4 regions of the Vibrio kyushuensis genome follow, and region 3 is predicted to be linked to each of the others. Evidence: predicted binding sites of a transcription regulator. Region 3 holds the regulator's gene; each other region holds the start of a gene.
What was found. Region 3 encodes PurR, which represses purine synthesis genes. Its sites were predicted from a motif close to TNANGNAAACGTTTNCNTNA; they were not measured.
Positions count from the first base shown of each region.

Region 1: L4D20_RS06865 (uracil-xanthine permease family protein) is a predicted target of PurR. The motif match lies at 3,116-3,135, and genes of this name have one in related genera.
Region 2: glpX (class II fructose-bisphosphatase) is a predicted target of PurR. The motif match lies at 2,595-2,614, and genes of this name have one in related genera.
Region 4: purE (5-(carboxyamino)imidazole ribonucleotide mutase) is a predicted target of PurR. The motif match lies at 2,896-2,915, and genes of this name have one in related genera.

Region 1 covers NZ_JAKJSV010000003.1:81,915-87,695, forward strand. The annotation lists gene L4D20_RS06845 (ABC transporter ATP-binding protein) at 1-240, shown strand, start outside; gene L4D20_RS06850 (ABC transporter permease) at 237-1,055, shown strand; gene L4D20_RS06855 (nitrous oxide reductase accessory protein NosL) at 1,088-1,588, shown strand; gene L4D20_RS06860 (DUF2066 domain-containing protein) at 1,677-2,963, opposite strand; gene L4D20_RS06865 (uracil-xanthine permease family protein) at 3,205-4,455, shown strand; gene ybaK (Cys-tRNA(Pro) deacylase) at 4,556-5,029, opposite strand; gene ushA (bifunctional UDP-sugar hydrolase/5'-nucleotidase UshA) at 5,182-5,781, opposite strand, start outside.
Region 2 covers NZ_JAKJSV010000007.1:232,243-238,023, reverse strand. The annotation lists gene L4D20_RS16830 (ATP-binding cassette domain-containing protein) at 16-1,461, shown strand; gene glpX (class II fructose-bisphosphatase) at 1,531-2,538, opposite strand; gene zapB (cell division protein ZapB) at 2,814-3,056, shown strand; gene metF (methylenetetrahydrofolate reductase) at 3,170-4,060, opposite strand; gene L4D20_RS16810 (bifunctional aspartate kinase/homoserine dehydrogenase II) at 4,346-5,781, opposite strand, start outside.
Region 3 covers NZ_JAKJSV010000004.1:265,562-271,342, reverse strand. The annotation lists gene mukF (chromosome partition protein MukF) at 1-419, opposite strand, end outside; gene elyC (envelope biogenesis factor ElyC) at 801-1,604, shown strand; gene torR (two-component system response regulator TorR) at 1,736-2,449, opposite strand; gene torD (molecular chaperone TorD) at 2,689-3,336, shown strand; gene purR (HTH-type transcriptional repressor PurR) at 3,624-4,631, shown strand; cyclic di-GMP riboswitch class I at 4,770-4,873, shown strand; gene L4D20_RS10360 (TfoX/Sxy family DNA transformation protein) at 4,986-5,576, shown strand; gene L4D20_RS10355 (TVP38/TMEM64 family protein) at 5,739-5,781, shown strand, end outside.
Region 4 covers NZ_JAKJSV010000015.1:1,119-6,899, forward strand. The annotation lists gene L4D20_RS22490 (gamma carbonic anhydrase family protein) at 1-51, shown strand, start outside; gene L4D20_RS22495 (DUF1488 family protein) at 53-319, opposite strand; gene aroE (shikimate dehydrogenase) at 319-1,152, opposite strand; gene hemF (oxygen-dependent coproporphyrinogen oxidase) at 1,261-2,178, opposite strand; gene tsaC (L-threonylcarbamoyladenylate synthase type 1 TsaC) at 2,227-2,784, opposite strand; gene purE (5-(carboxyamino)imidazole ribonucleotide mutase) at 2,986-3,471, shown strand; gene L4D20_RS22520 (5-(carboxyamino)imidazole ribonucleotide synthase) at 3,475-4,605, shown strand; gene L4D20_RS22525 (DNA topoisomerase family protein) at 4,690-5,250, opposite strand; gene L4D20_RS22530 (DUF494 family protein) at 5,285-5,761, opposite strand; gene dprA (DNA-processing protein DprA) at 5,764-5,781, opposite strand, start outside.

The DNA of each region.
Region 1 (5,781 bases), on a different contig from region 3:
CATGGTATCAATGGCGCCTTAGCCACAAATGAGCGTCTATCAGGCTTTATGGTTGAAACCGATAAACTTCATATTCCTGAGTCAGAAAAGATCAACGTGTTAAAAGAACTCATCAACTACGAATCGTTGCATGATATTCATGTGACACCTGCAAACCTCGAGCAAATCTACCAACACTTTTTATCTACTTCTGCGAACCCAATAAAAACCCTATCAATGGATAACGAGGTGAAGCAATGAATCCAATTTTAGCCGTCGGTATTAAAGAGTTTCAAGATGGGTTGCGTAACCGTTGGTTAGTCTCCATTACCTGTATTTTCGCGTTATTGTCTATCGGGCTTAGCTACTATGGAAGTGCTGCGTCGGGAACATTGAGCGCTCCTTCAATTTCCACCACCATTGCGAGTTTATCGAGTTTATCGGTCTTTATTATCCCCCTTATTGCGCTACTTCTTTGTTACGACAGCTTTGTGGGTGAACAGGAATCTGGGACGCTACTGCTACTGATGACCTACCCCATTAGCCATGGGCAACTTCTCCTAGGCAAGTTTATCGGTCAGGCTAGCATTATTGCGCTGGCCACGATTATTGGCTTTGGTAGCGCAGGGCTCATGCTCAGTGTCACCAGTGATTTCGCTTCGGTATGGGAAGCATTTGGGCTGTTTATACTCACCTCTATTTTGCTTGGTTTGAGCTTTATCAGTATTGCTTATGTAATTAGCCTTGTGGTCAGCGAAAAGTCTAAAGCTGCAGGTGTCGCTTTAATGACATGGTTGTTCTTCGTATTGGTGTTTGATTTGGCTCTATTAGCCCTACTTGTGGGTGCCAGTGATGGTCTAAGTCAGCATGACTTGGTTCAACTTATGATGCTAAATCCTGCGGACCTTTTTCGTCTAATCAATCTTTCAGCGCTCAATACTAGTGATATCAGCGGTGTATTGGCAGTTGCAATCAATAATAGTTATTCGACCACCAGCTTACTCTTCACCATGCTCGCATGGGTCGTTGTGCCACTATGTATCGCTTTGGCTATTTTCCGTAAGAAAACACTTTAACGTCATAGAAAACGCTTTAATAAGGACTAACAATGAATTTATTCTTCACAAAAAAAACGTACTTACTTGCTCTTTTCAGTATGGTGTTATTGGGTTGCAGCGAGGAGCCTCAAGAGAAAATGCTTCGTCAAGCTGTTGCCATTGAAAGCGCAGACGAATGTCATTTATGCGGAATGATCATCAGCAACTTCCCTGGCCCAAAAGGTGAGTCTTATCAATCAACTGGCGATCACGTGAATAAATTTTGTTCGACCCGTGACCTATTCGCCTTTCTACTTCAACCAGAAAATGTAACTCAAGCACGCGAAGTGTTTGTCCACGACATGAGCAAAACACCTTGGCATAAACCTGATGATCAGTACTTTATCGATGGGCGTACCGCTTGGTATGTTGTGGGATCAAGCCAGAAGGGTGCGATGGGAATGACACTCGCAAGCTTTAGTAAGCAAGACGATGCAACTGCATTTAGTAAGAAGTTTGGCGGTAAGGTTTACTCGTTTGATGAGATTACTATCGAGATCATCATGAATTAGCTCAAAATCCATCCCTTGTAAAAAAACCGCAGAAATTATTCTGCGGTTTATTTTTATTTACCTTATCAAAGTTAAATGGGTACTTTGATTATTGACCTTGCCATTCAAATCTAAGTATCGGGTTCAACTCGATAACTGGTTCTTCATCCGTTTGTGGTAACGTCATGTCGGTTGATGACTCCATTTGTGATGATTGAACCTGTAAAGACGTCGCAGGTAATGTTCTTTTTTCAACTTCAACTGATTCTGCAACTGTTGAGTCCATAAGAATAGGCTCTGCAATAATTGGATCTACGCCATCGATTGACTCATTTACATAGTTAACAGAATCCGTTTCAACATTGATCAGATGTTCAGTTTCACTGCTTGTTTCGTTAGGTAAGATGAGTTCAGGCATCTTGGTCACTTGTCCCATACGCAAGACTTCTTGCTCAAAGTCTTGCTGAGATGCTAATAGGTGAACATTAAAGGTCACCGTAGTACCTTGGATCTTTAAGATATCCAACGACGCAACTGAAGATAATGACTTGAGCTTGTTTTCCAGTTGAAAGAAGTCGAGTGCGCTATCAATCAAAGTAAATTGTGCCATTACAGCTTCTGACGACTCACTAGCAACGACTACTGCGTCTTTGTTAGCGTAGTAATCACTCAATGCATTAATCATGTCTGCCGCTGACTGAGAGCCTGATTCTCTACCAGTCATAGGCGTTTGAGATCGAGACATCATACTGTCTGGTTTTTGATCATAGAGTGTCCAGCGCAGGTTGTTACCTTGGGCACGAACAACCAATACCGCATCACTTGGATAACGTTGACTCGCTGCACTGATCGGTTCGACAAAACCACCCCACACATCAGAAATAGCGATACCGGTAATATCATCAAAATCACCGACAGGAACGGTAAGTGGTAAGCCACGTACTTGCGCTTCATGTTTAATGCGATTGAGCGTTCGAGTCGATGAATGTTCCCAAGAAATATTGCGTTCGAAATTTGAATCTTCAACTAACCACACCAACAGGTTTGAGCGAGACTGAGGCCAAAATGGCAATTGAGCCTGACTTAATAAGCTGCGGATATGAGGAGCACTGAAATTCATACGTATCGAGGATTGGTCATTCATTTGACCATAACTGATCTGAGATAAATATTGAGAGTGCTGGCGAAGTGCTTTTTTAACCACTTCGTTATTAACAGCATCACGATCACCAGAGGCACGAATAATCACCTCTTTCATGCCTTCAACTCGAGCAGCGGCATCACCGTTCTGCTTCTCTTGATCGATTGTGATTTCAGAGCGATACAAATCAACAGTAGTAAGAGCATGAACAGGAAGGGCCAATAAACCCACGACCAATAAAGCTAAATGACGCATACGTTTCCTAGATAATTGCTTGCGAACGTAGATGATAAGCAACTATCAACCTGTGAGCAAGAAATGGACTTCAAGATAGTGTGAGAATTTGACCAAGATGTTTCAATTCGCAAACAGAATTCATAATTTAAATGAATTAATTTGATCTCATCCACCGCAAACGTTTTCGTTAGTGATAAAATCCCATCGCTTTTTTAACATCTCTTTTTCACTCATGACATTTTGTAAACAGGAACTTACCATGATGAATGCAATTCAAGGTGCACAAATGCTTTTTGTCGCCTTTGGTGCACTAGTACTTGTCCCACTACTTACTGGGCTTGATCCTAACGTTGCTTTGTTTGGCGCAGGCGTCGGTACCCTAATATTTCAGGTGATCACACGTCGCTCAGTACCAATTTTCTTAGCGTCATCTTTTGCATTCATCGCACCGATTATGTTTGGTGTTCAAACGTGGGGCATTGGTGCAACGATGGGTGGTCTAATGGCCGCTGGTGTTGTTTATGTTCTGATGGGCGTAGTCATTAAGGTTCGAGGCGTCGAGATTATTCATAAGCTTCTTCCACCTGTTGTCGTTGGCCCTGTGATAATTGTTATCGGCTTAGGCTTGGCTCCAGTTGCCGTTAATATGGCGCTAGGCAAAACAGGGGATGGCAGCATTCAATTAATTGATGGCACAGCTTCTCTCTGGATATCAAGTGTTGCTCTTATCGTTACCATTGCAATCAGTGTTTTTGCTAAAGGATTCCTAAAGTTACTGCCAATATGTGGCGGTATTATGGCTGGATACGCACTTAGCCTCTACTTTGGTGTTGTTGATTTCACGCCTGTAGCACAAGCTGCTTGGCTTGCGATGCCAAACTTTACTACGCCAGAATTCAACATCAACGCAATTCTATTTATGATTCCTGTCGCCATTGCACCTGCGGTTGAACACGTTGGTGATATGTTAGCTATTTCAAATGTAACCAAAAAAGATTACCTAAAGAAACCCGGTCTTCACCGCACTATCGCGGGTGACGGGGTGGCAACCATTGCCGCTTCAATGATGGGTGCTCCACCAAATACAACCTACAGTGAAGTGACTGGCGCCGTTATGCTGACTAAAGCATTTAACCCAGTCATCATGACATGGGCTGCCGTTACTGCAATTGTTCTTGCTCTGGTTGGTAAACTTGGTGCACTACTTCAAACAATTCCAGTACCCGTTATGGGCGGAATTATGATTCTACTGTTCGGCTCAATCGCAACAGTAGGCCTGAATACTCTTATTAAGAATAACGTTGATCTGCACAAGTCACGTAACCTAGTGATTGTTGCTGTCACCCTTGTTTTTGGTATCGGTGGCATGGCGTTTGGTATTGGTGAGTTCAGCCTTCAAGGCGTCAGCCTATGTGGTATCGTTGCTATCGTGCTTAACCTTATCCTGCCGCACGATTTGGGTGAGAATCACGTTGTTGATAATGCTCAGATGGAAGAAGACTCCAAATAGAATAAATTGAGTTCATTGACAAGTAATTAAAAAGCGGCAAGAACCTAATTAGTTCTTGCCGCTCTCGTATTCATCTCTATTAATTACCAAAGTACGAAACCTAATCACACAAACAAGCAAAGTCTGCATTGGTTAATTTAGCCAAATCCTCAGCAGACAATTCGATCTCTAGGCCTCTCTTCCCTGCACTAACGCAGATTGTGCCTAACTCAATTGCGCTTTGATGAATAAAAGTGGGAAGCCGTTTTTTTTGCCCAAGAGGGCTAATTCCACCCACAACATAACCTGTTACTTTTTGAGCAACAATTGCATCGGCCATATTCGCTTTCTTGGCTTTCGCAGCTTTGGCGGCCAACTTAAGGCTCAATTGATGAGCGACAGGAATAATCGCAACTGCCAGATTTTTAGGCTCACCGTTCAAACAAAACAGTAGTGTTTTAAATACCTTATTGGGGTCTTGGCCTAATACCTCAGCCGCTTCCATACCAAAACTAGTGGCTCGGGGATCATGGTCATACTGATGAATCGTGTGGGGTATCTTATTTTTCTTCGCACAGTCAATCGCTGGGGTCACGTCTCTTTCCTTAGCCATCATTCAAAACCAATATCAATTAACTTAATAAAACATAGATTCCCTAAAAACAAAAGCGGCGCACAATGTGCACCGCTCTCTTATTGAATTCAAACTGATAATTTAACGTTCAGCCTGTTTCACTTTAAATAAACTTATTTATAAACCATCTCACCTGAAGGTGCGTATAGGTTTACGTCAAGTGGGCTATTCGCTTCAATGTAGTCTTTCAGTACTTCAGCATCCACAAAGCCTGTGTTTACGTAGCCAGGGTGTGCACTCAGTTTAGGGTAACCATCACCACCAGCGGCATTGTAGCTTGGCACTGTGAAGCGGTAAGTTTCATCTAAACGTAGCTGCTTGCCACCGATAAAGACATTTGATACTTCACCACCAGAAACCGTCATTGAAATACCAGCAAACTGAGCGTATGCGCCAGAATCAACCGGTTTTGTTGCAACAACGTTCAAGTAGTCAATAACTTCAGCACCAGACATGTCTGTGTAAGTTAGGATATTAGCAAATGGTTGAACAATCAGAACGTCTTTATAAGTTACGTCACCGTATTCAATTGAATCACGAACGCCACCAGAGTTCATCACAGCGAAATCTGCTTGTGCGCGTTCCATGTGTGCTGTAGCAATTAAGCGGCCCATGTTAGTTTGTTGGAATCGAACAACGTTACGATCACCTTCAAGCTTACCGTTGATCTCACCGATTTTTTCCATTAACTGAGCTTGACCTTGCTCTTGATA
Region 2 (5,781 bases), on a different contig from region 3:
TAACAAGGATAAGTTATGCACATTCAAAAGCTTCGCTACGAGAGTGAAGCCATTTCGCTGAAGATTGATGATTGGAAGCTTGAACCAAAGCAGCATTGGGGGATCTTCGCTGCCCACAGTCACAGTGCTTCGTTGGTGGCTCAAATCCTAAGTGGGGAACTAACGCCTGATAGTGGTGATATCTTCGATCTTCCTAGTCCAATTGCATGCGTCTCTCTAGAAATGCAACAACAGCTATTAGAAGATGAAATTGCTAAGGACGAAACGGACTTTCAAGACAGTCTGGATTACGGAACGTCAGTAGAACAACTGTTGTTAGAAGTAGGTTGTGAGGTCGAAGAGCTTGAAGCGATGTTAAAACAAACGGATCTTCAAAATTTACGTCAACGTCAGTTTAGACAGCTATCGACAGGGGAAACTCGCCGAGTGATGCTTGCTCGAGCATTAGTACAAAAACCACAACTGCTAATCCTTGATGAACCTTATACCGGCTTAGATGCAAAGCATCGTGTTGCCTTGACTGAATTGCTTAATCAATGTGCCAACCAAATACAGTTAGTTATTATCACCTCACGAGAAGATGAGTTGCCTAAGTGCATTACTGATGTCGCACTGTTTGATCATCAAAGCCTGACTCAAACTATGAGTGTCGAGCAATGGAACGATCACCCTGTAAGAGAACAAATTCAAGCGCTATCTGAACAGAAAAGTGAGGACTTACTTCGACTTATGGCAGAGAAAACGGGTGAATTTAATTATCCTGAAACTCTCGTTTCGATGAATGATGTAAAAGTCGAATACCTAGATGGTTTGATATTCAAAGATTTCACTTGGCAGGTTAAGCAAGGTGAACATTGGCAGGTCCGTGGCCCTAATGGTTGTGGGAAAAGCACCTTACTTGGGCTGATTTTGGGTGACCATCCTCAGTGCTATTGCAACGATATCAGCGTATTAGGATTTAAGCGTGGCAGTGGTGAGAGCATCTGGGATATTAAGCGCCAAATCGGTATCGTCTCATCAGCTCTGCATCTGCAATATCGCGTGGGTTGCCAAGCGTTGGATGTACTGTTATCCGGCTACTTTGACTCAATAGGACTTTACGATCAGCCAAGTAAAAAGCAGATAGAATCGGCGCATCAATGGCTAGAAGTGCTGGAAATGAACGAGTTTGCTAATGTCAGCTTTCGTAGCCTAGATTACGGTCAGCAGAGGTTGTTATTGATTGGACGTGCGTTGATTAAACAACCTGCACTACTGGTACTTGATGAACCTTACCAAGGGCTTGATTTTATTAACCGTAAACTGGTGTATTTCGCGTTAGAGCGTATTGCTAAAGCGAATCTGAGCCAGCTTTTGTATGTGACTCACTATCAAGAAGACGCGCTAGATGCGATTACCCACTTCGTGGACTTTGTACCTGATACAGAGGGGCATAAGGTAGTGGTTACTCACTCGGAGTAATTCTTGCCAGATGTGACGATCAAAAAAGGCTTCCAGAATGAAGCCTTTTTCTATATCAATACACGCTAATTAAAGAATATGATCACGTACTTCAGCGTCTTTACGCTCTAGGTAGTGAATAGACTTAATGCGTCGAATCGTACGGCAGCGACCACGGATCACTAACGTCTCTGTTGTTGCGATATTACCTTGGCGAGTGATGCCTTCTAGAAGGTCACCTTTGGTGATGCCTGTTGCTGCAAAAACAACATCATCACTGCGCGCCATATCTTCCATTTTTAGAACGATATTTGTCGTTACGCCCATTTCAGCACAACGTTTTAGCTCTTCTTCACCGAACTTACGGTTCTCTTCTGTATCACCCTTAACTTCGTGGCGAGGAAGGAGCTTACCGTGCATGTCACCGTCAAGTGCGCGAATAACAGCAGCAGAAACCACACCTTCAGGTGCGCCGCCGATGCAGTACATCACATCAACTTCGCTGTCTGGCATACAAGTTAGGATAGAAGCGGCAACATCGCCATCTGGCACAGCAAAAACGCGTACGCCCATCGCTTGCATATCTGCAATCACTTTATCGTGACGAGGCTTTGCAAGAGTGGTAACTACTAGCGTATCCAGAGTTTTACCGAGTGCTTTAGCAATGTTCTCTAAGTTTTCTGTTAGTGGTTTATCAAGGTCGATACAACCTTTAGCGCCAGGGCCAACCACGAGTTTTTCCATGTACATATCTGGTGCTTTCAAGAAGCTACCTTTCTCGCCAGCAGCAAGAACAGCAAGAGCGTTCGATTGGCCCATCGCTGTCATGCGAGTACCTTCGATAGGGTCTACTGCGATATCAACAGCATCACCACCTTTACCTACATTTTCACCAATGAAAAGCATCGGAGCATCATCAATCTCACCTTCACCGATAACGATCTCACCGCTAATTTCGGTTTTATTTAGTAGTGTGCGCATAACTTCAACAGCAGCGCCGTCAGCAGCAATTTTATCGCCACGGCCAAGCCATTTATAACCTGCTAGTGCAGCACCTTCAGTAACTCGTGAAAAAGCCAAAGCTAAGTCGCGTTTCATGATGACTCCAAAATAAGAAAGGGAATAGGAAATTTCGGCGCGATTTTACCACATCAAAAAGAAAACGTTTGCATTTTTGTCTAATCGCTTCCAATTGAGGGATTTTGAGTGAAATTTACTGGCTTATCGGTACGCGAGTCAGGTGTTTGTCAATATGCGTATGAATTTTGAGCGAATGATATGAATTATCGAATATAGCACGTGTTTATCAGCGCACGGCTGAGTAGAATGGGGGTAAGAGCAACACTCACCATATAATGTAAAGGTAGGCTAAAATGTCTTTTGAAGTATTAGAGCAACTGGAAGCAAAGATTCAAACAGCAGTAGACACAATTTCTTTGCTACAAATGGAAGTTGAAGAATTAAAAGAAGAGAAGCAGCAACTAGCAAGCGAAGCGAGTGAGCTGAAAGCCAACCGTGAAGCTCTAGAGCAGAAAGCAGAACAGATGCAACAAGAGCAAGCTGCATGGCAAGAACGCATCCGTGGTCTACTTGGCAAAATGGATGAAGTAGAATAAGCGTTACGTTTATTACAGCTTGGTTTATTTGAACTAGGCTTATTACAGATTCAATAAAAACGCCAACGAGAGATCGTCGGCGTTTTTGTTTTTATAGATTGTGTAAAGTCGTACTAACCTTGTGGGCGAACACCTAGCGTATGACACAGTGCATATGTCATCTCAGCTCGGTTTAGTGTGTAGAAGTGGAAGTCTTTTACACCTTCACGGCTTAGTGTTCGAACCATATCGATCGCTTGACTAGCACCAACCAGTTGACGAGTTGTTGGGTCGTCATCTAAACCTTCAAATTGTTTTGCCATCCAGCCCGGCACTTTTACGTTATTCATCGCAGCAAAGCGAGAAGCTTGCTTGAAGTTAGAAACTGGAAGTATCCCCGGTACGATTTCAGCATCAATACCAGCCGCTACACAGCGGTCGCGAAAACGCAGGTAGCTTTCTACATCAAAGAAGAACTGCGTGATCGCGCGATTTGCACCCGCATCAATCTTACGTTTAAGGTTAATTAAATCTGCTTGGGCACTTTTTGCTTCAGGGTGAACCTCAGGGAAGGCTGCTACTGAAATATCGAAATCGTGACGCTCTTTAAGTAGCGTAACTAGGTCTGACGCATACATCTCTGGTGCGCCGCCACCTGCTGGAATATCGCCACGCAGGGCAACAATGCTTTGGATGCCATTATTCCAGTAGTCATCAGCAATTTGAATTAGCTCGTCACGAGAGGCGTCGATACAAGTTAGGTGAGGGGCAGCAACAAGGCCAGTTTGATCTTTAATATCTTTGATGATGGAGTGAGTACGGTCACGTTCACCAGAGTTTGCACCGTATGTTACAGAAACAAACTTAGGCTGTAGAGTTTTCAGACGGTGAACAGAGTTCCACAACGTTTCTTCCATCTTCTCACTGCTTGGTGGAAAAAACTCGAATGACACATTGATGCTATCTGAAAGCTCAGCAACATTTTGATTTAGTGCGTCTATGTGACCTGCGTGTGTATATCCCATCTTACTCTCCCTGTGATCAATCCAATCACCAAACTTTTGAAATCGACGTTTAGACGTCTATATGTCTACAGGATGTAATGAATACGTTTTAATGTCAACAGCGTGACTATGAATTTTTCTCATGTAGATGATGAGACTATTTCAATCAGGACTGATTAAAAAATTCAAGGGGAAGAGGGAGTATCTAAAATAAAGGATTAGAAATGGCTCTAATCCTTTATTGATTTTATTTTTCGGAATATAACCTTTAACTTTTAATAAAAAGCAGAGGCTTTGGCTATTACTCTATAACTGACTCGAAAGTAGGTTTAAGTCAGACTGAATCGCCCCTGCGGTGACTTCACGTCCAGCACCTGGGCCACGAATTACTAGTGGGTTGTCTTTATACCACTTACTCTCAATGGCAAAAATATTGTCACAAGGCAGCAGGTTCGCAAGCGCGTGTTCTTTATTGAGCGCTTCAATTCCTACAGTTGCATCACCATTTTTTTCTAGTCTTGCTATGTAGCGTAGTACTTTATCTTCGCGCTGAGCTTTCTCTAAACGCTCGGCCAAAATTTCGCTCAGTAGCGCGCTCTTATCAAGAAAATCATCCAGTGGCAGGTCGGCAAGTTCACGAGGAACAAGAGACTCAACCTTAACGTTTTCTGGTTCAATATTAAGCCCAGATTCACGAGCTAAGATCACTAGCTTACGCATCACGTCTGATCCATCTAGATCAGCGCGTGGGTCGGGTTCGGTTAAACCTTGCTGCCACGCTAAATCAACCAACTCACTAAAGGGAACTGAGCCATCAAACTGCTGGAATAACCATGACAGCGTGCCAGAGAAAATTCCAGATAGCGCCATGATGTCATCACCACTCTCACGCAAATCGCGCACAGTGTGGTTAATCGGTAAACCAGCACCTACTGTTGCATTGTACAGCCAGTGGCGGTTTATCTTACTAAACGCATCTTGAACTTGATTGTAGTACTGGCTTGATGCTGAACCTGCCACCTTGTTTGCAGAGATCAGGTGCATACCTTGCGCTGCAATATCGAGGTATTGATTAGCCAAAGCTTTACTTGCAGTGACATCAAGAACAATCACATCGTCATAGCCTTGAATTGCTCCAAGACGCTCTATCCACTCTTTACCATCGTTTGCTACTGCTTCATCACTAAAGTGCTTTTCAACGCTGCTAGCATCGATTCCTTGGTCATCAAACCAATAGGTCTGGCTATCGACAACCGCGACAAGGTTAAAACTCATGCCTCGGCGTTTTTCAAGTTCACTTTTTTGCGTTGAAAAGAGCCCAAGCCAGCTAGCGCCAATATTGCCTTTACCACATAGGGCAATCGCAACTCGTTTTTGTGCTTGGAATAGCTGACTGTGGATAGCGTTAACTAATGGGGTAATCGGTGTTTTACGTGTGACGGCAACCAGACTTAATCCAGATTGAGCCTCAGAGATAAACTCAACAGGTAATGACTTTAATTGCTGATAGAAGCCATAGCAGTGATTTGGATTCTTGGTTACACCTGCGCCAACAGCAGCCACTAGCGAATAACCTTCCTTGAGTTTAATTTCAGCTTCAATCGCGGCATCTTGCAAGTGGCTTAAAGCACCGCTGGCAATTTCCGCCGTATAAGCAAGGCGAAGTTGGTATTGATCTGCTTGAGCTTCATAGGCAAGCGGCTCTAGTTGAGTACGTTTCAGACTTTGAAGAACTTCTGCTT
Region 3 (5,781 bases):
TCATCAGCTGCCATGGAAAGTTGGATCGATAATTTTAACTTGGAGAATTCTCGGTGACGGACATAGTAATCAGTAATACCGATGGCAAGCGATGATAAGCGATATATGCTTGCTCCATCCGTTACTTCACTAGTAAAGCGGCTGATCAGTCGCTGTTTAACCAGTTCGTTAATGGCGTTGTTTGCACGAAATGCAGACGCCTCACCGGTACTTTCAAACATTCGAGTGACGATGGTAAAAGCATCGTGCAGTTCACCTTCACCTAGTTCTTCCTCAAACCTATTGTCACTTAATACGGCTAACGCAATCAAAAATGCGAGTCGTTCATTTGACAAGTTTAATGAGAAATCGTGCTGCTTCACCCAGCCAACCAATTCATCAATTGGCTGCTCTGCAACATTGAGAGTCATCTCACTCATATATTTCCTGCTTATTGTTTCTTTCTTACTAATTCTGATAGTGATGATTTAAGCCTGATTGAAATCACGCTTTCAGGCTTAACGTGTTGAGGCCCCTTTTCAGAGAGAATCTACGTAAAGTTCATCATTCCATGACGGCCTAAAATTAGGCGCAAAAACTTGAAGCTCTTCCCAAACAATGACTTGGCGAAGCTAATTTTTACCTAACCCATAAGATTTTTTTACAAATTTGTGGGCAATATCGTCCAATTTACAGACCTTCGCCACGGTAGTTGGGTTATCATAATAAATTGTCCCGCTATTCTGTCATAGGAATGGTAGGAATAGAGAAGGATTCTCTTATTTTTATTATCAAGTGGTGTTTTTTCGGACTATTTTTGTATGTTTGAGCTGAAAAAGATTGTTTCTTCGTTATTGATGCCTTTGCCTGCGCTACTAATCGTTGGTTTTTTAGGCTTGATGCTTATTATGTTTACCGCTAAGCGAAAAACTGGATGTTTTGTCGTATTGTTCTCTCTTTGTGGTATTTTCCTGATCGCTTTCCAACCCGTTTCAACCCGTCTTCTTATGCCAATGGAGCGTACCTACTCCGCTTTCTTACCAGTTGATGAGTCTGTTGACTATGTCATGGTTCTTGGTAGCGGCCATGTCGTTGATGACCAAATCCCACCGACATCAGAGTTAAGTCGAACTGCTTTGATGAGGCTTAGCGAAGGTATTCGTGTTTCCCGTATGTACCCCGGCGCGAAACTCATTCTTTCTGGCTACGCCGGAGGGTCAGAATTTAGTAATGCCAGAATGATGGCAAAAGTTGCACTCGCATTAGGTGTCTCAAAGTCAGACATTATCTTACTTGAAACTGCGCAAGATACGTGGGAAGAAGCGCGTCAAGCCGCTGCATTTGTTGGGCAGAAAAGACTAATTCTTGTTACGTCTGCAAGCCACATGCAGCGTTCATTAAATGAATTCCATTCAGCTGGTATTAAACCAATTCCTGCTCCGACGAACTACCTAGCGCACCAAAACATCAACCAGCCTTGGGAGAAGTACACACCTAAAGCCCGCTATTTAGAGCAGACTGAGCGTTATTGGCATGAAACATTAGGGACCATTTGGCAATCATTGCGAGATAAAGCCGCCAACTATGAAGAAGACGCTTTAGACACTTCAAGCAGCGAACTTTAACGTTTCTAATTATCGATAGTGATATCACGATTTATAGATAACAGCTAAATATTATAAAGCCCGAGGTAATGCACTTACCTCGGGCTTTATAATATTTACCAACTCCAATAGCACTAGAATCGATTTATAAATCAATCACCAGCAAACATGTACCCTTCACCATGGACGGTAACAAAGATTTGTGGGTTCTTAGGGTCATACTCCATCTTTGATCTCATACGACGTATTAACACATCTATAGTACGATCATTGGGTGCATCGACACGATGACTGATCATATTTAGAATTCGTTCTCGGCTTAGCACCTGATTCGGGTAGGAAGACAGAGCAACCAATAACTCATATTCAGCCTTAGTCAATTTGACCGGGACTCCCTCTCGGCTAAGCGCACGACGTTGGATATCAAATGTCCACTCGCTAAAGTGAATCACTTTTTCGTCTTCGTTTTTCTTAACGGCAACCGACGTTGCGTTTTTAGCTGTTGAGATTCGCCATAGAAGATTCTTTACACGAACCAACAGCTCTCGTAATTCGAAAGGCTTGGTCACATAATCATCTGCGCCCATCTCCAAGCCAACAATCTTGTCTATATTGTCTGTACGCCCAGTCACAAGGATGATGCCTATATCTGACTGTCCACGAAGCTCCCGTGTCAACATAAGACCATCAGAGCCTGGCAAGTTAATATCAAGCATGACTAAATCAATGGGCTTTTTTTGTAATACTTCACGCATTTCTTCGCCATTTTCAGCTTCGCTAACTGCATAGCCTTCGTTTTGGAAGTAACCAACGAGCTTGCTACGTGTTACCGCGTCGTCTTCAACGACCAGTACATGATAAGTCATTTATACCACTTGTTTATTAGTTGGAATGATTAAACTCATATCATTCTATTCATAATTACTCACAATTCTAGCTCTACAAGAATGAAATGAACAATTAATGAGTGTTTATTGATTCAAAACAACCTAGCCATTCTGTTAACAAATCTAAATATTTACTCAATTTTTATCACAGTCGTAGTTACCGCTATTCACTTTTATTCGTTAAACTAAAAGAAGAATTTTTGTAAAGGCAGACCGACATGCAAGAAATAAAAACATTTAACGAAAAACGTGCTGAGATCTATTGGTGGCTATCAAGCTTGTTCGCAAAAGAACTGACGGTTCAAGATTTAGCACAATATCAAACCCCTCAGATCCGTTCGTTTCTTACTGGGTTAGGTGAAAATGAAACATTAAAGCCTTCAATCGATAGACTCGTAGACGCACTCAACCGATTGCTCGACCGTGAAGACGCACAACTTGAATTGTCTGCTGACTTCTGTGACCTTTTTTTAAAGTCAGACAAAGACTCTGCGCTGCCTTATGCGTCGATGTACATTGGTAAATCGGGCCTTCTCAATGACGTCCCTGCAAAAGAAGTGGCAGAGCTAATGGCACAGCATGGTGTAACTGTTGACGAAACTCTTAATGAACCTGCTGACCATCTGGCCGTTGAACTCGATTTCTTAGGTAATCTTATTATTCGTTCGAACGAGTTAGAACAAGAAAAGCATTTAGACGAAGCACTTGCAGAGCAAGAACAGTTTATCAGCACACATATTCTTACATGGACACCGCAGTTCAATGAGAAGTGTCAGAAGCTCGATGAGTTCGGCTTCTACGCATCAGTTTCTGAGTTATTGTGCGCTTTCTTAGAGCTTGATTGTCGTTATTTGGTTGGCGAATAAACAATCTGCTTCAGAAAGTAACAAAGTTTCAAAAAATTGCCATGATATTGTCTAATTGTGGTTTTAGATCACGTCAAAGTAGTCTGTTTTCGTTGCTTGTACTACGTATGACGTCTAAAATTAGCACCGATAATGACAATTATATTGAATAATAAACCGCTATTACAGGCGGTTTTTGTGTTTTAGGCACTTGGACACTTGATTTGTTTGTAGATACAAGCGATTTGTAGATGTAACCCGTTTATAAGCGCAAATTATTTACTTCGCCACTTAATAGGACAGGAATTATGGCCACAATTAAAGATGTTGCTCGCTTAGCCGGCGTATCAACAACCACCGTATCTCACGTTATAAATAAGACTCGATTTGTGGCTGAAACCACCCAAGAAAAAGTAAATAAAGCAGTAGACGAATTAAACTACGCACCAAGTGCCGTTGCTCGTAGTTTAAAGTGCAATACCACACGCACCATCGGTATGCTCGTCACGCAATCAACCAATTTGTTCTTTTCTGAAGTGATCGATGGTGTTGAGAGCTACTGTTACCGTCAAGGCTATACGCTTATCTTGTGTAACACTGGTGGAATATACGAGAAACAACGCGACTATATTCGCATGCTAGCTGAAAAACGTGTCGATGGTATTTTAGTGATGTGTTCAGATTTAACTGAAGAACTTCGAGAGATGCTTGATCGTCATGCTGACATCCCTAAGGTTGTTATGGATTGGGGCCCTGAAACGTCTCAAGCCGATAAGATCATCGATAATTCAGAAGAAGGCGGTTATTTAGCGACGAAATACCTCATTGATAAAGGTCATACCGATATTGCATGCCTAAGTGGCCATTTTGAAAAAGCAGCTTGCCAAGAACGTATCGCAGGATTTAAACGCGCTTTAACCGAAGCCAACCTTAAAATCGATGAAGATTGGATTCTAGAAGGTAACTTTGAGTGCGATACAGCCGTATTAGCCGCTGACAAAATTGTCGCTATGGATAACAAGCCTACTGCCGTTTTTTGTTTCAACGATACGATGGCTTTAGGCCTTATTAGTCGTCTAGGGCAAAAAGGCGTCAATGTACCAAATGACATTTCAGTGATCGGTTACGACAATATTGAATTGGCTGAGTATTTCTCTCCTCCTCTCACAACTGTTCACCAACCTAAACGACGTGTGGGTAAAAATGCTTTTGAGATCTTACTTGAGCGAATTAAAGACAAAGATCATGAAAAACGTGTGTTCGAAATGCATCCAGAGATCGTAGAACGTAATACAGTTCGCGATCTAACTAAATAATAGTTATGTCATTTATCGAAACTTGCGTATTTTGTGATATAGTTTAGACTCATTATTGAGACAAATTTATTGAATAAACATCACAGTAATAGAATCCAAATGTGAAGTTCATTCCTAATTGGTCGTCTTTAATAGAAGTCACGCACAGGGCAAACCATTTGAAAAAGTGGGACGCAAAGCCTCCGGCCTAAACCAGATCTTCTGTCTTAACAGAGTTTTTGATAGGTAGCGGGGTTGCCGATGGCAAACAATGCAAACACAAGTTTACTTACGAATGACACAGTTTCTGCATGTTTTGCTAATCTCTCGGACCTGATTTGGTGGCGTATTTTACATACACCGAGAACATACAGCATGGATAAACCAGTACTAAAAGACTCAATGAGGCTGTTTGAACAGCTTGGACGAGTAAAGTCTCGTTCAATGTTTGGCGGCTTCGGCATTTTTATCGAAGAGACAATGTTTGCACTTGTTGTAAACGATAAGCTTCATATAAGAGCCGATAGCAATACAGTCAAAAAATTCAAACAACAAGGCTATGAACCGTACGTCTATAAAAAACGCGGTCACCCCGTCGTTACAAAGTATTATGCTTTGCCTAATGACTGGTTAGCGAATCCGACATCCACTCTATCAGAAGCAAAAAATTCACTCGATATTGCTAAGAAAGAGAAAGAGAGCCAAGCAGCAGCAAAGCCAGACCGTCTTAAGGATCTGCCAAACCTGAGGCTTGCAACCGAAAGAATGCTCAAGAAAGCGGGCATTGATTCGGTTACAACTTTAGAACAGAGAGGCGCTGTAGAGGCTTATAAAGCCATTCAGCAATCACATGCTTCAGATGTGGGATTAGAGCTGTTGTGGGCACTAGAGGGAGCGATTAAAGGCACTCACTGGTCTGTCGTACCTCAAAACCGAAGAGATGAACTTTCAGGTCGATTAAGGTAATCCCACTTTTAAATCGGATTACTCAGCTAAAGCCAACGTCAATACGTTGGCTTTTTTATTGCCTTCTGTTTCTAAATCCGATAATTGTTCGTTGTTATTGAAATTTTTACGTCTTAATGCTGTTCTTAATAGGCACACCCAAAACTCATCGGCTCTATATTTATGAACAAAAAACTTTTCCTCGGCCTCTTACTCATCGGCGTCA
Region 4 (5,781 bases), on a different contig from region 3:
AATTATGTTCAGAATAAAAATGACTATATAGAAGAAGTAAAACCGGTGTAACTCAGGCCTTAATCTCAATAGAGCCTGAAGTATCAAACTCTTCTTGCTCTATTAACTCTTCTGCTAGTTCCTCAATATCAAATCGATACTCTTTGAAGATCTCTAATGCCAGCTGCGTTGAAACTATCTTTTTATCCGATAACCGCTCTAGTTGCGATACAGAGATTGAGCATTCAATTAACGCACCTGATTGTTGAGCCGAAAAACTGATCACCTTTTTCTCTTCATTCCAGTCTTGGATATCAGGAAATAAAATAGATTGATTCATTACATACCTTCTAGATTTTTGCGCAATTCTCTTAAGATCTGCTTAGAACCGGGTCTCAGACCTCGCCACAACATAAAGCTTTCCGCGGCTTGACCTACCAACATACCCAAACCATCGTAGACTTGTACAACACCGTGGTCACTCGCCCATTGATTAAAGGTTGTTTTCCCCGATCCATACATCATGTCATACACAACACTGAGTTCAGAAAAAATATTAGAAGAGATAGAAGGCAACTCACCACTTAAGCTTGATGAGGTCGAATTTATAATGACATCAAATGAGTCATCTATTTTTTCCATCTCAATCGCACTGATATTTCCATATTGGGAAAACATCTCGGTAAGATTGTGAGCTTTTGAATGGGTTCTATTAGTAACAATAATCTCAGCGGGGTTCTGATCGAGTAAAGGCTTAATAACACCTCTTGCCGCACCGCCCGAACCAATAAGTAAGATACGAGCGCCTTTTAACGGCACCTGATATTGAAGTAAGTCCTGAACTAAGCCTTCACCATCGGTGTTATCACCGATAATTTCTCCATCATCTAATTTTTTTAACGTATTAACCGCGCCAGCCAACTGCGCTCTCTCTGTTAACCGTGTAGCAAACTGATACGCGTCTTCTTTAAATGGCACTGTAATGTTGCAGCCTTTGCCGCCTTCAGAAAAGAAATCTGTTGCTGCCTGTTTGAAGCCACCTTTAGGAGGACAAGCCGTAATATAGGTGAGCGGTTGATTGGTTTGTCGAGCAAATAGAGTGTGAATGAAGGGAGATTTACTTTGTGCTATGGGATTGCCGAAAACGACGTAACGATCTATTTGCTGAGTCATATCCTTAACCTATCAGATAAAAAAGGGTCATATCAAAAGGCGTTTGCCTGATGTTATGACCCTATCACTATCTATATAGAGAAGAAAGCCTCTATATATAGGTAACAATTACCAATCGCGAGGTTTTAGGTAGTGATCGTAGAGCTCAGCTTCAGGAGAGCCACTTTCAACTTGGTAGGAATACTCCCAACGAGCGAGTGGTGGCATCGACATCAAAATGGATTCCGTACGGCCCCCACTCTGTAAGCCAAACAAAGTGCCACGATCGTACACTAGGTTAAATTCAACATAGCGCCCTCGACGGTACAGTTGGAATTGGCGCTCCCTGTCCCCAAATAAGGTCTCTTTTCTTCTTTGGACAATGGGAACGTAGGCGGTAATGTAACCCTCACCTACTGCTTTCATGTACTCAAAGCACTTATCAAACTCCCAGTGATTAAGATCATCAAAGAATAAACCGCCCACACCACGAGTTTCATCTCGATGTGGTAAGAAGAAGTATTTATCGCACCACTCTTTATGTTCCGTGTAGACTTCAGAACCAAACGGTTCACAGATTTCTTTAGCAGCGTTATGCCAATACTGGCAATCTTCTTCAAATGGGTAAAACGGTGTTAAATCAAAGCCACCACCAAACCACCAGATCGGGTCTTCACCCTCTTTTTCTGCAATAAAGAAACGAACATTAGCGTGAGAGGTAGGAATATAAGGATTCTTTGGGTGCATCACTAATGACACCCCCATTGCTTCAAATCTTCGCCCCGCGAGTTCAGGTCTATGAGCCGTAGCGGAAGCTGGCATTTTTTCGCCTAATACATGAGAAAAATTAACGCCGCCTTGCTCAAAGACATTTCCGTTACGCATTACGCGAGTACGACCACCACCTGCTAATCGCTCGGTCGGGCCTTTTTCCCAGTCATCATGTTTAAATAACGCTGTACCGTCGACTTGTTCTAATTCAGCACAGATCTTGTCTTGTAACGATAATAAAAACTGCTTTACCTTATTCTTATCAATACTTGCCATTATTTATTCCTACGCTGCTTTCGTTATCTTTATCATTGAATCGTTTTATTAGCCTTGTCTTAATACTTTAGAGGTCTTGGCATCGCGAATTTCACTCGGCTTATCACGCCCACCTGTTTTGCCATCTAAAATAGAAAATAGCTTATCACCCAATTGTACCTCGACCTCTTCAGATGTCATGCATGGATCAAGGCCAGTAAGGTTAGCACTGGTTGAGGTAATAGGCTTACCAAATGCGAGACACAACTCTTGCACTAATGGATGGTCAGTAACACGGACCGCAATAGAATCGAATTGCCCCGACACCCATGAAGAAGTTTTATCACTAGTTGGCATTATCCAAGTTACAGGCCCTGGCCAGGTTGCGTGTACCGCCATCAGTTGCTCTGCACTAAGCTGGCTTTCATCAATGTACGGCAATAACTGCTCGTAATTGGCAGCAATGAGAATCAAGCCTTTTTCAACCGGACGCTGCTTTAATTCCAGCAATTTTTGTATCGCTTCAGGGCTATCAGGGTCGCATCCAACACCAAAGACACCCTCGGTTGGGTATGCGATAACTTCTCCTTGCTGCAAGGCTTGGTTCACTTGCTCAATATTCTTCACGATGACTTCCTAGTTCTTATTTATCAGCGGTGATTATCATAAGTGTACAAATAATCACTATCAGTGCCTAAAGCTATTTGTTTATAAAATGTATCAATCTTCTACCAAGAGCAACGCAATCGTTTGCTTGATGCGATTTTCCCCGTATAATGCGCCCAAAATATCCGCTCACCAAATTATTGAAGCTTGAAGGAGTTTGAGATGAAAGTCGGCATTATTATGGGTTCTAAGTCAGATTGGCCAACAATGAAACTAGCAGCAGAAATGCTGGATCAGTTTGGTGTTCCTTACGAAACTAAAGTCGTTTCTGCGCACAGAACTCCTCAACTACTGGCGGACTACGCGACAAGTGCAAAAGAGCGCGGCATTAAAGTCATTATTGCTGGTGCTGGCGGTGCAGCTCACCTTCCAGGTATGGCAGCGGCATTTACAAGCGTTCCTGTATTAGGTGTACCAGTACAATCTCGCGCTTTAAAAGGCATGGATTCTCTACTATCTATCGTTCAAATGCCTAAGGGAATTGCGGTTGGTACGCTTGCTATCGGTGAAGCTGGCGCTGCAAATGCTGGTATTTTGGCCGCTCAAATTATTGGTACACACGATGAGAGTGTTATGGCTAAAGTAGAAGCGTTCCGTACAGAGCAAACGGATACTGTATTAGCAAATCCAAACCCTGCTGAGGACTAAATCATGCATGTATTGGTATTAGGTGCCGGGCAACTTGCTCGAATGATGTCACTGGCTGGCGCACCACTTAATATTGAGATATCCGCATTTGACGTGAACAGTGAAGACATTGTTCACCCTCTAACTCAGGCTGTGATAGGTCATGGGTTGGATAATGCGATTGCACAGGCCGATGTAATTACCGCTGAATTTGAGCACATCCCACATGATGTTCTTGATGTCTGTGAAAAAAGCGGAAAGTTTCTACCAAGCACTGAAGCCATTAAAGCTGGTGGTGACCGCCGAATAGAAAAAGCACTACTCGATGACGCTCAGGTGAAAAACGCGCCGTATTACATCATTAATACTCGCGAAGATTTTGATGCAGCAATTGCGCATGTCAAACTACCAATGGTGCTAAAAAGTGCGCTTGGTGGTTACGACGGTAAAGGCCAATGGCGTCTAAAATCTCTCGATTGTGTTGAGACAGTTTGGCAAGAGATGGCTGAATGTATCGCCGCCTCTCCAACCCAAGCTATCGTTGCTGAAGCATTCATAGGTTTTGACCGCGAAGTCTCATTAGTGGGTGCTAGAGCAAAAGATGGCAGTGTTTCAGTTTATCCACTCGCTGAGAACGTTCATACCGACGGTGTATTGAGCTTATCAACGGCCATCGATGATCTTGAGCTACAAAGCCAAGCCAAGCAGATGTTTACCGCTATTGCCAATCGCCTCGATTATGTGGGTGTACTTGCTCTTGAGTTTTTTGATGTGAATGGCCAGCTTCTAGTTAATGAGATAGCACCACGTGTGCATAACTCAGGACACTGGACTCAACAGGGTGCGGAAACTTGTCAGTTTGAAAACCACCTTCGAGCAGTAACAGGGCTTCCACTCGGTAGTACCAAATTGATACGCCCAACGGCAATGATCAATATCCTTGGCGAAGACTGTGTACCTGAAAGCCTACTTTCAACCGAAGGTTGCCATGTACATTGGTATGGAAAAGAGAAGCGTGCAGGAAGAAAGATGGGCCATATTAATGTATGTGCTCACTCTCAAGCAGAGCTTCAGCATACCTTATCTTCACTCGCTGATATTCTCGATAAAGATGCCTATCCTGCCATTCATGAATTGGCACAAAATATCAATTAATTAAGCTTATAAAGACGAATAAAAAATGACGCATTCGCGTCATTTTTTGTTTTCAAAATTTAGAATGCAAACATATCGCATGAGTTATGACTGAGTATGATGGCAGCGTCTATCAGCGCATTGAATTTTAATCCCACTCGCCAGCTTCTTCTCCACCAACAATGGGAAACCACACTCTTCACATCGACCTTTTACCGGAGGTAAGTTCACCGAAAATTTGCATTTAGGGTAGCATTCACACGCATAGAATAATTTGCCAAATCGAGTTTTACGCTCAATTAGATGACCTTTTCCACAATCAGGGCAAGCATATTGTGGCGCATTTTCATCTTCTTGCTCATCTAGCGATTCAATATGGTTGCATTCAGGGTAATGACTACACCCGATGAACATACCATATCGCCCCTGACGTAAGACAAGCTCATGCTCACACGATGGGCAAGCGACACCGAGCGGTTTGATTATATGGCCATCGTTTTGATGTAATGGACGAATATAGTCACAGCTTGGGTATTGATTGCACCCAAGAAAAGGGCCGTGTTTACCATGACGAAGCTGAAGTTCGCCATCACAATTAGGGCACGCTTCATGCTCTATTGCATGCTCATGACCTGAAAATAGTGTTTGATCGATTTTACTGCTCATCGGACTCTTAATCAGTGGTTAAATGAAAGAAAACTTAATGCAAAATACCTTGCTCAGTTGTGTATAACAGCTCTTCCATTAGCGTATAAGCATTTTCATTCCCTGGTACGTTAAACAGCACCATCAGAATAATCCACTTTAAGTCATCCAATTCAAATTCGTTCGTCTCTAAACCCATCACACGATCAATGACCATCTCACGAGTTTCAGTCGTCAGTACTTTAATGTGCTCTAGAAAAAGTAGAAAACCTCGGCTCTCTAAGTCTATCCGCTGCATCTCTTTTGCCGTATAAATACGGGTGGATGTCGCGGCACTGGTTGTAATTGCTGAGTGCTCGTCACTTTGTTGTAACGCCGCTAACTCTTCCAACCAATGAAGGGCTTTATAAATATCTTTTTCGTGAAACCCCGCTCGAAGAAGCTCGTCTTCTAGCTCATCTTGGTCCACTTGCAATTCTGCATCGCTATGGATATAGGTTTCGAACAAATACATCAGTATGTCCATCATCATAGCTAGCCCCTCCCATTACG